One region of the Ornithinimicrobium flavum genome, then DNA from elsewhere that is predicted to be linked to it. Evidence: predicted binding sites of a transcription regulator. Region 1 holds the regulator's gene; the other holds the start of a gene.
What was found. Region 1 encodes HspR, which represses chaperone genes until heat shock. Its sites were predicted from a motif close to AAGTTGAGTCNNNNNGACTCAACTT; they were not measured.
Positions count from the first base shown of each region.

Region 2: the regulator HspR is predicted to act here: its motif matches at 3,938-3,962, upstream of E3Z34_RS02690 (ATP-dependent Clp protease ATP-binding subunit).

Region 1 is NZ_CP038213.1:371,605-378,588, reverse strand. It holds gene E3Z34_RS01770 (histidine kinase) at 1-696, opposite strand, end outside; gene E3Z34_RS01765 (ABC transporter ATP-binding protein) at 859-1,767, shown strand; gene E3Z34_RS01760 (ABC transporter permease) at 1,860-2,678, shown strand; gene E3Z34_RS01755 (heat shock protein transcriptional repressor HspR) at 2,780-3,220, opposite strand; gene E3Z34_RS01750 (DnaJ C-terminal domain-containing protein) at 3,227-4,267, opposite strand; gene E3Z34_RS18450 (nucleotide exchange factor GrpE) at 4,370-5,056, opposite strand; partial or broken gene dnaK (molecular chaperone DnaK) at 5,053-6,959, opposite strand.
Region 2 is NZ_CP038213.1:572,907-579,890, forward strand. It holds gene E3Z34_RS02665 (histone-like nucleoid-structuring protein Lsr2) at 1-192, shown strand, start outside; gene ligD (non-homologous end-joining DNA ligase LigD) at 272-817, opposite strand; gene ligD (non-homologous end-joining DNA ligase LigD) at 829-2,100, opposite strand; gene ku (non-homologous end joining protein Ku) at 2,119-3,165, shown strand; gene E3Z34_RS02685 (hypothetical protein) at 3,191-3,844, opposite strand; gene E3Z34_RS02690 (ATP-dependent Clp protease ATP-binding subunit) at 4,002-6,527, shown strand; gene E3Z34_RS02695 (lipid II:glycine glycyltransferase FemX) at 6,630-6,984, shown strand, end outside.

The DNA of each region.
Region 1 (6,984 bases):
GATCCGTGCACGTTCCGCCAGCTGGGCCTGGGCGACCCTGGCGGCCTGCTCGCTGAGGGAGGTCTCCGCCTGCCGCCGCCAGCTGGCGACCAGCTCGCGGCGTGAGCCGATGTTCCACCCGACGAGCACGATGACGCCGTACATCAGGATCATGAAGGCCGCGTAGACCAGGTTGTCGAGGAGCCATCCCCGGCCGGTGAGGCTCTGCCCGAACTCCTGGGGCACGGTGACGCGGGCGATGGTGTTCTCGTGGAACATCCCGGCGGCCAGGTTGAGGACACCGAGCCAGACGATCGGCGCCAGCCGCCGGCGGGTGGCCAGCGAGAAGGCCACGAGCAGCGCCGCAGGCGCGCCCATGAGAGAGACCGCCGACAGCACCACCGTGACGACCCCGATCCACACCGGCGCGCGGCGGCGGAAGGCGGCCAGCACCAGGATCACGTGGCCGACCGCAAGGTCGAGCAGGAGCAGGGCGACGACCCGCCCTGTGGCCGGTGTCTCCCCGGGCCCGTCGGACATCATGACGACCGGGGCGGTGTAGGCCAGGAAGAGGAGCATCCCGGCGAGCCAGGCCACGAAGAGGCGCCAGCCGTTGCTCCACAGCGGCAGGCGCTCGAACGGTCGCGCCGCGCCACCCGACACCCCCAGCGGCGCCGGGGGCGCAAGGGTGGACACCCGGCCCGTAGGGTTCGACATACCGCAAGGGTAGGTGCCAGGTCCGACGGGACCCACCACCCATCGTCGCGTGCACCCCCTCCTTCGGTATGCCGTCCGCAGCCCCTGCCGCCGACCATCGACCCCCTCGGTGCCGACCGGCGGCCGATGTAGGGCCGGCTCGGTGGGCGTGAGGCTGAGGCCATGATCACGATCGAGAACCTCACCAAGCGCTACGGCTCCTTCACGGCCGTCGACGACATCACCTTCACCGCCCGACCCGGGCGGGTCACCGGCTTCCTCGGACCCAACGGGGCCGGCAAGTCCACCGCGATGCGGATGATGGTCGGCCTGACCTCCCCGACCGCGGGGACGGCCCGGGTCCTCGGCCGCCCCTACCGCTCCCTGCCCACCCCGACCCGCCATGTCGGGGTCATGCTCGACGCCACCGCCCAGCACGCCGGTCGTACCGGTCGGGAGACCCTGGCCCTGGCCGCGGCCATGGCGGGGATGCCGCGGTCCGCGGTGGACGCCTCGCTCGAGCGGGTCGGCCTGAGCCGACGCGAGGCCGGCCGCCGCGTCGGCAACTACTCCCTGGGTATGCGGCAGCGCCTGGGCCTGGCAGGTGCGCTGGTCGGCGACCCCCAGGTCCTCATCCTCGACGAGCCCGCCAACGGGCTGGACCCGGCCGGTATCCGCTGGATGCGCGGACTGCTGCGCGACTACGCCGCCGACGGCGGCACCGTGCTCCTCAGCTCGCACCTGCTGCACGAGGTCGAGCAGATCGCCCAAGACCTGGTGCTGATCGGCCGCGGTCGGATCGTCGCCCAGGGCACCAAGGAGGAGCTGCTCCGCAGCACCGGCACCGTCGTCGGGTCCCCGGACCTGACCACGGTGGGACAGGCACTGCGACGGGCCGGCTTCGAGGTCACGCCACGGTCGGCCGAGCTGGTCACCAACGCCACCGCGGAGCAGGTCGCGCGGCTGGCCCTCGCCGAGCAGCTGCTCGTCACCGAGCTGCGCACCAGCCCCGGCGGCGCGCTGGAGGACATGTTCATCCAGCTCACCGCCGACGATGCCCGTGAGGACGTCACCGAGGGCGCGGCGGCATGAGTCACCTGAGGTCAGCCGCGGCCGTCGGCCACCCGTCGACGGAGTCGGCACCAGCCCCGCCCACCCGACCACTCACGTCCAGGAGGACCCCCATGACCACCACGACAGATCGAGTCCGAGTCCCGAGCCCTTCCACCGACCGAGCAGCCCACCCCGCGATCGAGAGGGTCGGAGGCGCGTCCTTCGGCCGCCTGCTCGGCACCGAGCTGCGCAAGCTCGTCGACACCCGGAGCGGGCGCTGGGTGCTCCTTGCCATCCTCGCCCTCACCGTGGTCGCGATGGCCGTCCCCCTCTGGCTCGGCCGGGACACCGGGAGCGGGATGCTCAGCCTCCTGGTCGCCGCCAACATCCCCCAGGCCATCCTCCTCCCGGTCCTGGGCATCCTGACGGCGGCCAACGAATGGAGCCAACGCACCGCACTCATCACCTTCACCCAGGAGCCCCGGCGGGTCCGGGTCATGGTCGCCAAGACGGTGGCCGTCGTCCTGCTCGGTATGGCGGTGCTGGCGTTGTCCATCCTCGTCGCCGGCCTCGCCCATGTCGCCTCCCGCGCGGCCGTCGGCGGTGAGATCGACCTGTCCCTCGGCTGGACGCTGCTCGGACACCTCGTGGTGATCCAGGCCCTGGGCGTCCTGACCGGAGTTGCCTTCGGCGCTCTCTTCCTGAGCGTCCCCCTCGGCATCGTCGCCTACGTGCTCGTGCCCACCCTGTCCCCGCTGGTCTTCATGACCACGGCGTGGCTGCGGGAGCACGCCGCCTGGTTCGACCTGGCCACCGCCCAGGCTCCGCTCCTGGGCAGCCAGGCCCTCACCGGCGAGCAGTGGGCCCAGGTGGGCACCACCGGTGCCCTGTGGATCCTGCTCCCCCTCACGGTCGGCTTCTGGCGGGTGGTCCGCAAGGAGGTCAAGTGAGCGGACCGGTCGGCTGACCCGTGGGTCTGCCCGGACCAGAAGGGCCCTTGTGCACCTGCCGATGAGGTGCACAAGGCCCGCTGCTCGCTGCCGGCGTCGCCTCAGTCCTCGAAGGGCCAGCCCTGCGGCCGCCAGAGCGTCAGCGAGGTGCCCGGCGAGGTCGCCCGCGGGCGGGTGCCGGCGCGCAGCGCCACCACCTCACCGTGGCGGCCGGCCGCAAAGACCCGGGGCAGCCGGCCGACGGCCTCACGCAGCGCGTGGTTCTCGGCGGTGAGCCGGGCCACGCGCGAGCGCAGCTCCTCGACCTCGTTCTCCAGGTCGAGCGTGCGGCGGATCCCGGCCAGCCCCACGCCCTCGGCGGAGAGCCGCTGCACCTCGCGCAGGCGGTCGATGTCTCGCGCGGAGTAGCGGCGGCCACCGCCGCGGGTGCGGGAGGGCACGACCAGGCCGAGGCGGTCGTACTGCCTCAGGGTCTGGGCGTGCATCCCGGCGAGCTCGGCCGCGACCGAGATCACGTAGACGGGAGTGTCACGGTCGACCATCGCTCATCACGCCCTCGCTCGCTGCAGGAGGTGGGCCCGCGGGTCGACCCCGTCGGCCTCGGCCTGCAGCACCTCGACGGCCTCGCGGGCCTTGTCGCTGAGCCGCTGCGGCACGACGACCTGCACCTTGGCCAGCAGGTCCCCGGCGCCGCTCTTGCCCTGGATGCCCCGGCCCTTGACACGCAGGACCCGCCCGGAGGGCGTGCCTGGCGCGACCTTGACGCGCACGGTGGACCCGTCGAGGGTCGGGACCTGGACGGTGGCACCGAGCGCCGCCTCGGCGAAGGTGACCGGCAGGTCCACGGTGAGGTGGTTGCCGTCCCGGCCGAAGACGGGGTGCGGACGGACCGTCACCGTGAGGTACATGTCCCCGTGTTCACCACCCTGGACGGGCGCGGGCATCCCCTTGCCCCGGAGCCGGATCTTCTGGCCGTCCTTCACACCGGCCGGGATCCGGGTGGTGATCGTGCCGCCGTCGGGCTTGCTCAGGGTGACGGTCTCACCGTGCGCGGCGGCGCGGAAGTCGATGGAGGTGGTGGCCTCCACGTCCTGGCCCTTCATCGGCGCCCGCCGACCGCCGCCGGGGAAGCCCTGCGCCCCACCGGGGAAACCGCCCTGCCCACCGCCGGGCTGGAAACCGCCCCCACCGGCGAACGCGCCGAGCAGGTCCTCGAGATCGATGCCGCCCTGGCCCCCGGTCGAGAAGCGCACGTTCTGCGCCCCGCCCCCGGCACCGAACATCTGGGCGAAGACGTCCTCGAAGCCGCCTGCGCCACCGGCACCACCGGCCCCCGCGGTGAAGCGGGCCCCGCCGCCCATGGCGCGGACGGCGTCATACTGCTTGCGCTGCTCGGGGTCGGAGAGCACCGCGTAGGCCTCGCCGACATCCTTGAACCGCTGCTCGGCCGCCTTGTCACCCGGGTTGGAGTCCGGGTGGTGCTGGCGCGCCAGCTTGCGGTAGACCTTCTTCAGCTCCTTGGCGTCCACGTCCTTGCTGACGCCGAGGATCGCGTAGAAGTCCTTCTCGAACCAGTCCTGGTTGACCATTGCGTGCTCACCTCCTTGAAGGTTGATTGTCCCCCACCGGGGCGCGCGGCGTGGGTGGCTGCGAATCCGCCGCGCCACGCGCCCGGTGGGAGGGTATGCCGCTCAGCTCGGGTCGGCGACCGCCACTCGGGCGGCGCGGACGACCTGGCCGGCCACGGTGAAGCCCGGCTGCACGACCTGCACGACCGTCATCTCCGTGGCGCCCTCGGGGAGCTCGACACCCGGGCTGTCGGCCGGCAGGTGCATGAGCGCCTCGTGGACGTTCGGGTCGAAGACGTCGCCGACGTTGCCCGTGCGCTCGACGCCGAAGCGGGCGAGGATCTGCTCCAGCTTCTCGGCCATCGCCGCCAGGGGAGTGCCCTCCTCGAGCTCTCCGTGCTCGCGCGCGGAGTGGATGTCGTCCAGCAGCGGCAGCATGGCTTCAACGACGGCACCGGTGGCTCGGGTCCGGTCGGTCTCCCGCTCCCGCTGGGTGCGGTTGCGGAAGTTGACGAACTCGGCCTGCATCCGGCGCATCTCCTCGAGCCGCTCGGCGGCCAGGAGCGTGTCGGGGTGACTGTCGCCGTCACCGCTCCCGCCCCCGGGCACCTGGCCCCCGTCGCTCTCGACGGACGTGTTGACGGCAGCCTCAGCCGGGGCACCTTCGGCCCCGGCCGAGGGCGGCTGCTCCCGCTGCCGCGGCTGACCGGTCTCGGGGTCGATGCGCCGCTTGTCGCGGATCACCGGTCCGCGGCCGGTGGCCTCCTCCTCGGAGGGGCCACCGGTCGCGGTCCGGTCGGCGTCGGTCACTTGGTGTCCTCGTCGTCGACGACCTCGGCATCGACCACGTCACCGTCCTGGTCGGAGCCGCCCCCGGCCGCGTTCGGGTCGACGTCGGCCGCCCCGGTCGCGTCCTGGAAGCCGGCGCCGGCGCCCGCACCCTCGGCCTGCTGCGCGGCATACAGGGCCGACCCCATCTTCTGGGACTCGGTGGAGAGGGTCTCCATCTTGGCCTTGATGTCGTCCAGCGACGCGCCGCTGTCGGCCTTCAGCGCGTCCTTGAGGTCGGTCAGCGCGGTGTCGACCGGGCCCCGCGCGTCGGCCGGGACCTTGTCACCGGAGTCGGCGAGGAACTTCTCGGTCGAGTAGACCAGCTGCTCGGCGGTGTTGCGGAGCTCGGTCTCCTCCTTGCGCGCCTTGTCCTCCTCGGCGTGCGCCTCGGCGTCCTTGATCATCCGCTCGATCTCGTCCTTCGGCAGCGCCGAGCCGCCGGAGATCGTCATCGACTGCTCCTTGCCCGTGCCACGGTCCTTGGCGGAGACGTGCACGATGCCGTTGGCGTCGATGTCGAAGGTGACCTCGATCTGCGGCACGCCACGGGGGGCCGGGGCGATGCCGGTGAGCTCGAAGTTGCCCAGCAGCTTGTTGTGCGCGGCGATCTGACGCTCACCCTGGTAGACCTGGATGCCCACCGACGGCTGGTTGTCGCTGGCCGTGGTGAAGACCTCCGAGCGCTTGGTCGGGATCGCCGTGTTGCGCTCGATGAGGGTGGTCATGATGCCGCCCTGGGTCTCGATGCCCAGGCTCAGCGGGGTGACGTCGATGAGCAGGACGTCCTTGCGGTCACCCTTGAGGACACCGGCCTGCAGGGCGGCGCCGACGGCGACGACCTCGTCCGGGTTGACGCCCTTGTTGGGCTCCTTGCCGCCGGTCATCTTCTTGATGAGCTCGACGACGGCCGGCATGCGGGTGGAGCCGCCGACGAGGACGACGTGGTCGATCTCGGACACGGAGATGCCGGCGTCCTTGATGACCTGGTCGAACGGCGCCTTGGTCCGGTCCAGCAGGTCGGAGGTCATCTGCTCGAACTGCGCGCGGGAGAGGGTCTCGTCCAGGTGGATCGGGCCGTTCTCACCCATCGACAGGTACTGCAGGTTGATGTTGGTGCTGCTCGAGGACGAGAGCTCCTTCTTGGCCTGCTCGGCGGCGTCCTTGAGTCGCTGCAGGGCGATCTTGTCCTTGGCCAGGTCGACGCCCGACTGGTTCTTCACCGTGGTGACCAGGTGGTCGATGATGCGCTGGTCCCAGTCGTCACCACCGAGCTTGTTGTCACCGTGGGTGGCGCGGACCTGGATGGTCGCGAAGCCGTCCTCGGCGTCCTTGCCGACCTCGAGCAGGGAGACGTCGAAGGTGCCTCCACCGAGGTCGAAGACGAGGATGAGCTCGTCCTCCTTGCCCTTGTCCAGACCGTAGGCGAGCGCCGCGGCGGTGGGCTCGTTCACGATGCGCAGGACATTGAGGCCGGCGATCTCACCGGCGTCCTTGGTCGCCTGACGCTCGGCGTCGTCGAAGTAGGCCGGCACGGTGATGACCGCGTCGGTGACGGGCTCACCCAGGTAGGACTCGGCGTCGCGCTTGAGCTTCATCAGCGTGCGGGCGCTGATCTCCTGGGGGTGTACTTCTTGTCGTCGATCGTGGTGCTCCAGTCGGTGCCCATGTGGCGCTTGACGGAGCGGATGGTCCGGTCGACGTTGGTGACGGCCTGCCGCTTGGCGACCTCACCGACGAGCACCTCGCCGTTCTTGGCGAAGCTGACGACGGACGGGGTGGTGCGACCGCCCTCGGCGTTCGCGATGATCTCCGGCTCGCCGCCGGTGAGGACGGCGACCGCCGAGTTGGTGGTGCCGAGGTCGATGCCGACTGCACGTCCCATGCGGGTTTTCTCCTTCGGTATGAGG
Region 2 (6,984 bases), 200 kb from region 1:
TGGATCGGCCAGGCCCGCCGGTCCGGCGGCCGTCGTTCGTCGCGTCGCCGCACCTCCGGCTCGGCGTCGGGCTCCGCCCGCGGCGAGGACCTGACCAAGATCCGCGAGTGGGGCCGGGAGAACGGCTACAAAGTGAGCTCGCGCGGACGCGTCTCGCAGGAGCTGCAGGACGCCTACGCCGCCGCGCACTGAGCGCGAGCGCGAGCACGGCACGACCGGGCCGGCCTCCCCTTTCGTGGGGACGCCGGCCCTGGCGTCGCCCGGCCCCCGGTCACACCTCGTCGATCGTGGACTGCGTGAGCCGCAGGTCCCCGGAGGCCGCGGCCTCCACCTGCGCCCACCCTCGGGGACGGGCGACCTGAGGGCGGTCCCGCCCGCGCAGGGACCACGGGCAGATCGTGGTCTTGGCGGCGTTGTTCTGGCTCCAGTCGAGGAAGATCTTCCCCGGGCGGAGCGCCTTGGCCATCCTGGCGGTGACTAGGTCGGGGTGCTCCTCCGCCAGCTGCTCGGCCAGGGCCTTGGCGACGGCGCTCACCTCCTCGGAGGTGCGCGTGCCCTCCAGCGGGGCGTAGAGCTGCATACCCTTGGACCCGCTGGTCACCGCACGGGCGCGCAACCCGGCGGCCTCGAGCCGGTCCCGCACCAGCACGGCCACCCGCGAGCACTCGGCGAGCCCGGTGCCCGGCCCCGGGTCGAGGTCGATCACCATCCGGTCCGGCGGCTGAGGCTCTCCCGCCTCGTCGACCTGCCACTGCGGCACGTGCAGCTCCAGGCTGCCGAGGTTGACGAGATAGACCAGCGCCGCCACGTCGGGCACCAGGGGGAAGGTCAGCGTGTCCCGTCCGCGCGAGGAGCCGGGGTGGGCACCGTCACCCGCGGCAGCCAGTCGGGTGCGCCAGAGGGCAGGTTCTTCTCGAAGAAGTGCCCCTTCTCGACCCCCTCGGGCCACCGGATCCTGGTCACCGGCCGCCCCTGCAGCTCGGGGAGGATCTGCTCGGCATGGGTGACGTAGTAGGTGATCACCTCACCCTTTGTGCGGGTGGACGGGTAGAGCACCTTGTCCAGGTTGCTCACCCGCAGGGTGCGTCCTGCCACTCGGACGCTCTGGCTGCTCACTGCGCCTCCAGCAGGTCGGCCGCGGCCAGGTCGGCCCGGGTCCCCTGGTAGGAAGGCTGCCGCAGCCTGCTGTCCCCCGGGGTGAGTCCCAGAGGCGGAGGCCACGTCGATGACGACCTCCGGCGCCACCCAGACCGAGCCCCTGGCCTCGGCATGGGGGATGGGGTCGACGAACGGGTATGTGGTGCCCGGCAGCGCGGCCAGCCGCTCGAGCAGGGTGGCCCCGGCGCGCCCGGCCAGCCCGCTGCCCACCCGGCCGAGGTACGCCAGGCGCAGGTGCCCCGCTGCGTCCCTCCGCGGTCGACCGTGGCCGTCGTCGACCGGCACGCCGACGTGCACGGCCCCGAGCCGGGAGGCCGTGCCCGTCTGCGGCCTCCAGCCTCCGACCACGACGCTCATCCGGTCCCGGTGGGGGAACTTCAGCCAGTGGGGGCTGCGCTCGCCCGGGAGGTAGGGCGCCGACCGCCGCTTGCTCAGCACCCCCTCCAGGCCCTGCTCGTGGGTCACGGCGAGCAGCTGGGCCCCGTCCTCGAACACCGGGGAGAGCTGGGTGTGGGGCAGGTCCTGGACCAGGTCCTCCAGCGCGCCGCGACGAGCGCTCCACGGGAGCGGGGTGAGGTCGAGACCGTCCAGCCGCAGGAGGTCGAAGACCAGGTACGTGACCGGGCGGGCGGCTGCCACCCGGCGGGCCGCCGCCTCGGTGGTGAGGTGCACCCGGTCCACGACGTGCGAGAAGGACGGGCGACCGTCCAGCAGGGCCACCGCCTCCCCGTCCAGGAGCAGGTCGGGGGCGAGGTCGGCCAGGCCGGCGAGCTCGGGGAAGGCCACGGCCACGTCCCGCTGCCCGCGCGTGAGCAGCCGCAGCCGGCCGTCCCGCACGTCCGCGAGCAGCCGCACGCCGTCCCACTTGATCTCGTGCACCCACCCCTCACCAGAGGGTGGACCCACGCTCGGGTCGCCGGGAGTGGCGAGCATGGGGCGCATGGGTCCATCCTGGGGGGTGTGAGAGCGATCTGGAAGGGTGCCGTCTCGTTCGGGCTGGTCAATGTGCCCGTGCGGCTCTACTCCGCCACCGAGAACCACGACCTGAGCTTCCACCAGGTCCGGCGTTCGGACGGCAGCCGCATCCGCTACAAGCGGGTCGCGCAGGCTGACGGCGAGGAGGTCGAGTACAAGGACATCGCCAAGGCCTACCAGACCGAGGACGGCAAGACGGTCATCCTCACCGACGAGGACCTGGCGAGCCTGCCCAGCCGCAGCAGCAAGGAGATCACCGTCGAGAAGTTCGTCCCGATCGACCAGATCGACCCGATCCTCTACGACAAGGCCTACTACATCGAGCCCGACGCGATGGGCGCCAAGGCGTACGGCCTGCTGCGGGAGGCCCTGCGGGAGTCCGAGCGGGTCGCGGTGGTCACGGTGTCGGTCCGGACCCGGATGACCATGGCCGTCCTGCGCGTCCTCGGTGACGCGATCGTGCTGCAGACGCTGCTCTGGCCCGACGAGGTGCGCGACGCCGGGCGGCTCGACCACCTCGACGAGGTCAGCGAGCCGAAGCAGGCGGAGGTGGGCATGGCCCGGATGCTTGTGGAGTCGATGGCCGGCGACTTCGAGCCCGAGGGGCACGTCGACGACTACAAGGAGGCCGTCGAGGCGCTGGTCGCGAGCAAGATCGAGGGCGGCGACGTCACCGAGAGCCCGGACGCCGTCGACGACGACGCCGACTCCGGCGAGGTGGTCGACCTGCTGGCCGCCCTGCAGCGCTCGGTCGAGCGGGCCAAGCAGGGCCGCGGCGGCGGCACCGCGGAGGAGGCCGACGGCCGGTCGGACGACTCCGACGACTCCGACGATGGCAGCGAGGACGAGGCCGCCGCCAGGAAGACCACGGCCACGAAGACCACCGCCAGGAAGACCACGGCCACGAAGGCCGCCGCCAAGAAGACCACGACCAAGAGGACCACCGCCAAGAAGACGGCTGCCAATGACACGGCCAAGCGCACCGGGACCGGCAGCACCACCCGGAGGTCGGCCCCCAAAAAGGCGGGCTGACCGGCCGGAGCGGCAGGGCCGAGCGTCAGGGGGCGGTCGTGGCGGCGGCGTTCTCGGCCGCCTGCTGGGCCGCCATCTTCGGGCTGCACCCGACGGCCTGGTCCAGGCTGCGCGCGACCGTCCCCGCCACCACCACGAGGTCGCGCTGCAGGTCCTCCTCGCCCTCGGCCAGGGCCTCCACCACGAGGGAGTAGGGCTCGTAGCCCTGCGAGCCCTCGCTGTCGGGGACCCGGCACATGGTCAGGGTGGTGACCTTGCGCGGGCCGAGGTAGGCCTCGCCCAGGTAGTCGGGACCGCCCTCGGCGATGCCGGCCTCCTGGGCGGCCAGGCGGTCCTGGGCAGGCAGCTCCTCACCCCGGTCGATCACCAGGCGCAGGAGCGGCTGGTCCCCGTCACGGCCCTCGCAGGCCCAGGTGGTCCGGTCGTCCTGCACGGTGACCTGGACCGGCTCGGTCCAGTCGGCCCCGGTGACGGCCCGCTGGACGCTGGGGCTGATGTAGCGGCACAGGAAGCCGTTGGCGGCCGGTGGCTCCTCGACGCCCACCACCGCGGTGACGTCAGCGTCGTCCGCCGCGGGCTGGCTGGGCGAGGGGCCGGCCGGGGCCGGCCCCGAGGTGCACCCCGACAGCAGGAGGGCGGACACGGCCAGGGACGGCAGGAGCGAGGAGCGGGTGCGCATGGGCGGACATGGTAGAGGCCGCGGCTGGGGCGGCCGTGTCGTTGCGCCGGGGGCGAACACCAGGCCGGTGCGGAACATCGGCGGTGGACGACGGCGTTGAGCGGAGCAGACGCACCGTAGAGTGAGGTTGCAGGAGCTATCGGCGAAGGAGACCGACATGTTCGAACGGTTCACCGACCGCGCACGACGGGTGGTGGTGCTCGCGCAGGAGGAGGCGCGGATGCTCAACCACAACTACATCGGCACCGAGCACCTGCTGCTGGGGCTGATCCACGAGGGTGAGGGCGTCGCCGCCAAGGCGCTGGAGTCCCTCGACATCTCGTTGGACGCGGTCCGCCAGCAGGTGCAGGAGATCATCGGCCAGGGGCAGCAGAGCCCGACGGGGCACATCCCGTTCACCCCGCGCGCCAAGAAGGTCCTGGAGCTCTCGCTGCGCGAGGGTCTGCAGCTGGGCCATAACTACATCGGCACCGAGCACCTGCTCCTGGGCCTGATCCGGGAGGGCGAGGGCGTCGCGGCCCAGGTCCTGGTCAAGCTCGGCGCGGACCTCAACCGGGTCCGCCAGCAGGTCATCCAGCTGCTCTCGGGCTACCAGGGCAAGGAGACGGCCGCGGCCGGCGTCGGACCGTCCGGCGGAGCGGAGGGCCAGCAGGCCGGCTCGCTGGTCCTGGACCAGTTCGGCCGCAACCTGACCCAGGCCGCCCGCGAGGGCAAGCTCGACCCGGTCATCGGGCGCGAGCAGGAGATCGAGCGGGTCATGCAGATCCTGTCCCGCCGCACCAAGAACAACCCGGTCCTCATCGGTGAGCCCGGTGTCGGCAAGACGGCGGTCGTCGAGGGTCTGGCCCAGGCGGTCGTGCGCGGTGACGTGCCCGAGACGCTGAAGGACAAGCAGCTCTACACCCTGGACCTCGGCGCGCTCGTCGCGGGCAGCCGCTACCGCGGTGACTTCGAGGAGCGGCTCAAGAAGGTCCTCAAGGAGATCCGCACCCGCGGCGACATCATCCTGTTCATCGACGAGATCCACACCCTCGTCGGTGCCGGTGCGGCCGAGGGCGCCATCGACGCCGCGAGCATCCTGAAGCCGATGCTCGCCCGGGGTGAGCTGCAGACCATCGGCGCCACCACCCTGGACGAGTACCGCAAGCACATCGAGAAGGACGCCGCGCTGGAGCGTCGCTTCCAGCCGATCCAGGTCGCCGAGCCCACGCTCAAGCACGCGATCGAGATCCTCAAGGGCCTGCGCGACCGCTACGAGGCGCACCACCGGGTGACCATCACCGACCAGGCGCTCGTGGCCGCCGCCTCCATGGCCGACCGCTACATCAACGACCGTTTCCTGCCGGACAAGGCGATCGACCTCATCGACGAGGCGGGCGCGCGACTGCGCATCCGCCGCATGACCGCTCCGCCGGACCTGCGCGAGTTCGACGAGAAGATCGCGCACGCCCGTCGGGAGAAGGAGTCCGCGATCGACGCGCAGGACTTCGAGAAGGCCGCGCGGCTGCGGGACGAGGAGCACAAGCTCACCCAGGCGCGCAGCGAGCGGGAGAAGGAGTGGAAGAACGGCGACATGGACGTCGTCGCCGAGGTGGACGAGGAACTGATCGCCGAGGTGCTCGCCGCGGCGACCGGCATCCCGGTCTTCAAGCTGACCGAGGAGGAGTCCAGCCGCCTGCTCCACATGGAGGACGAGCTGCACAAGCGGATCATCGGCATGGACGACGCGATCACCGCGCTGTCCCAGGCCATCCGCCGGACCCGCGCCGGCCTGAAGGACCCCCGCCGCCCGGGAGGCTCCTTCATCTTCGCCGGCCCCACCGGGGTCGGCAAGACCGAGCTCGCCAAGGCCCTGGCCGAGTTCCTCTTCGGGGACGAGGACAGCCTCATCACCCTGGACATGTCCGAGTACTCCGAGAAGCACACGGTCTCCCGGATGTTCGGCTCGCCCCCCGGGTACGTCGGCTACGAGGAGGGCGGGCAGCTCACCGAGAAGGTCCGGCGCAAGCCGTTCTCCGTCGTGCTCTTCGACGAGGTGGAGAAGGCCCACCCCGACATCTTCAACAGCCTGCTGCAGATCCTGGAGGACGGTCGCCTGACCGACAGCCAGGGCCGGGTCGTGGACTTCAAGAACACCGTCATCATCATGACGACCAACCTGGGCACCCGCGACATCGCCAAGGGCGTCTCGCTCGGCTTCTCCGCCGGGCCGGACACCCAGAGCAGCTACGAGCGGATGAAGAACAAGGTCACCGACGAGCTCAAGCAACACTTCCGGCCCGAGTTCCTCAACCGCGTCGACGACACCATCGTCTTCCCGCAGCTGACCCAGGATGAGATCGTGCAGATCGTCGACCTCATGGCGGCGCGGCTCGACGAGCGGCTCAAGGACAAGGACATGGCGCTGGAGCTCACCCCCGCCGCCAAGGAGCTGCTCGCCAAGCGCGGCTACGACCCGGTCCTGGGCGCCCGTCCGCTGCGCCGGGCGATCCAGCGCGAGATCGAGGACCAGCTGTCGGAGAAGATCCTCTTCGGCGAGATCGGCCCTGGTCAGATCGTCGTGGTCGACGTCGAGGACCCGGTCGGCGAGGGCCGCAGCCGCGACAAGGTCTTCACCTTCGCCGGCCAGGAGAAGCCGTCCGCGGTGCCGGACACCCTGCCCGTGGAGGAGCAGGCGGGCTGACCGTCCGCGTCGCGGGTCACCGACCCGACCGAGCAGTCCCCGGAGGGGCCGTGGCACCTGGTGCCACGGCCCCTCCGGCCACGTGCGGCATACCCTGACCCGGTGACCCTGCGCGAGGCGACCCCGACCGAGCTGGCCGCCTGGGACGACCTCGTCTGGGCCAACCCCGGGGGTCCGGACCTGTACCAGCTGGACAGCTACGCCCGCTTCAAGGCCCCCGCCTGGCGGGCGCGGCGGCTCGTCCACGAGCACGAGGGGCTGCCGCCGGTCCACGCCCTCTACCTCGTGCGGCGCCTCCCACCCTTCGGCGAGCTCTGGTACTGCCCCATGGGTCCCCGGGTCCCGGACGCCGACCACGCCCGGCGCTGCGTGGAGGACCTGCGGACGGGGGAGGTCGGCCGGCCCTTCCTCGTCGTGCTCGAGCCGTCGGTCCCGGCGACCGGTCCGCAGGACCGGG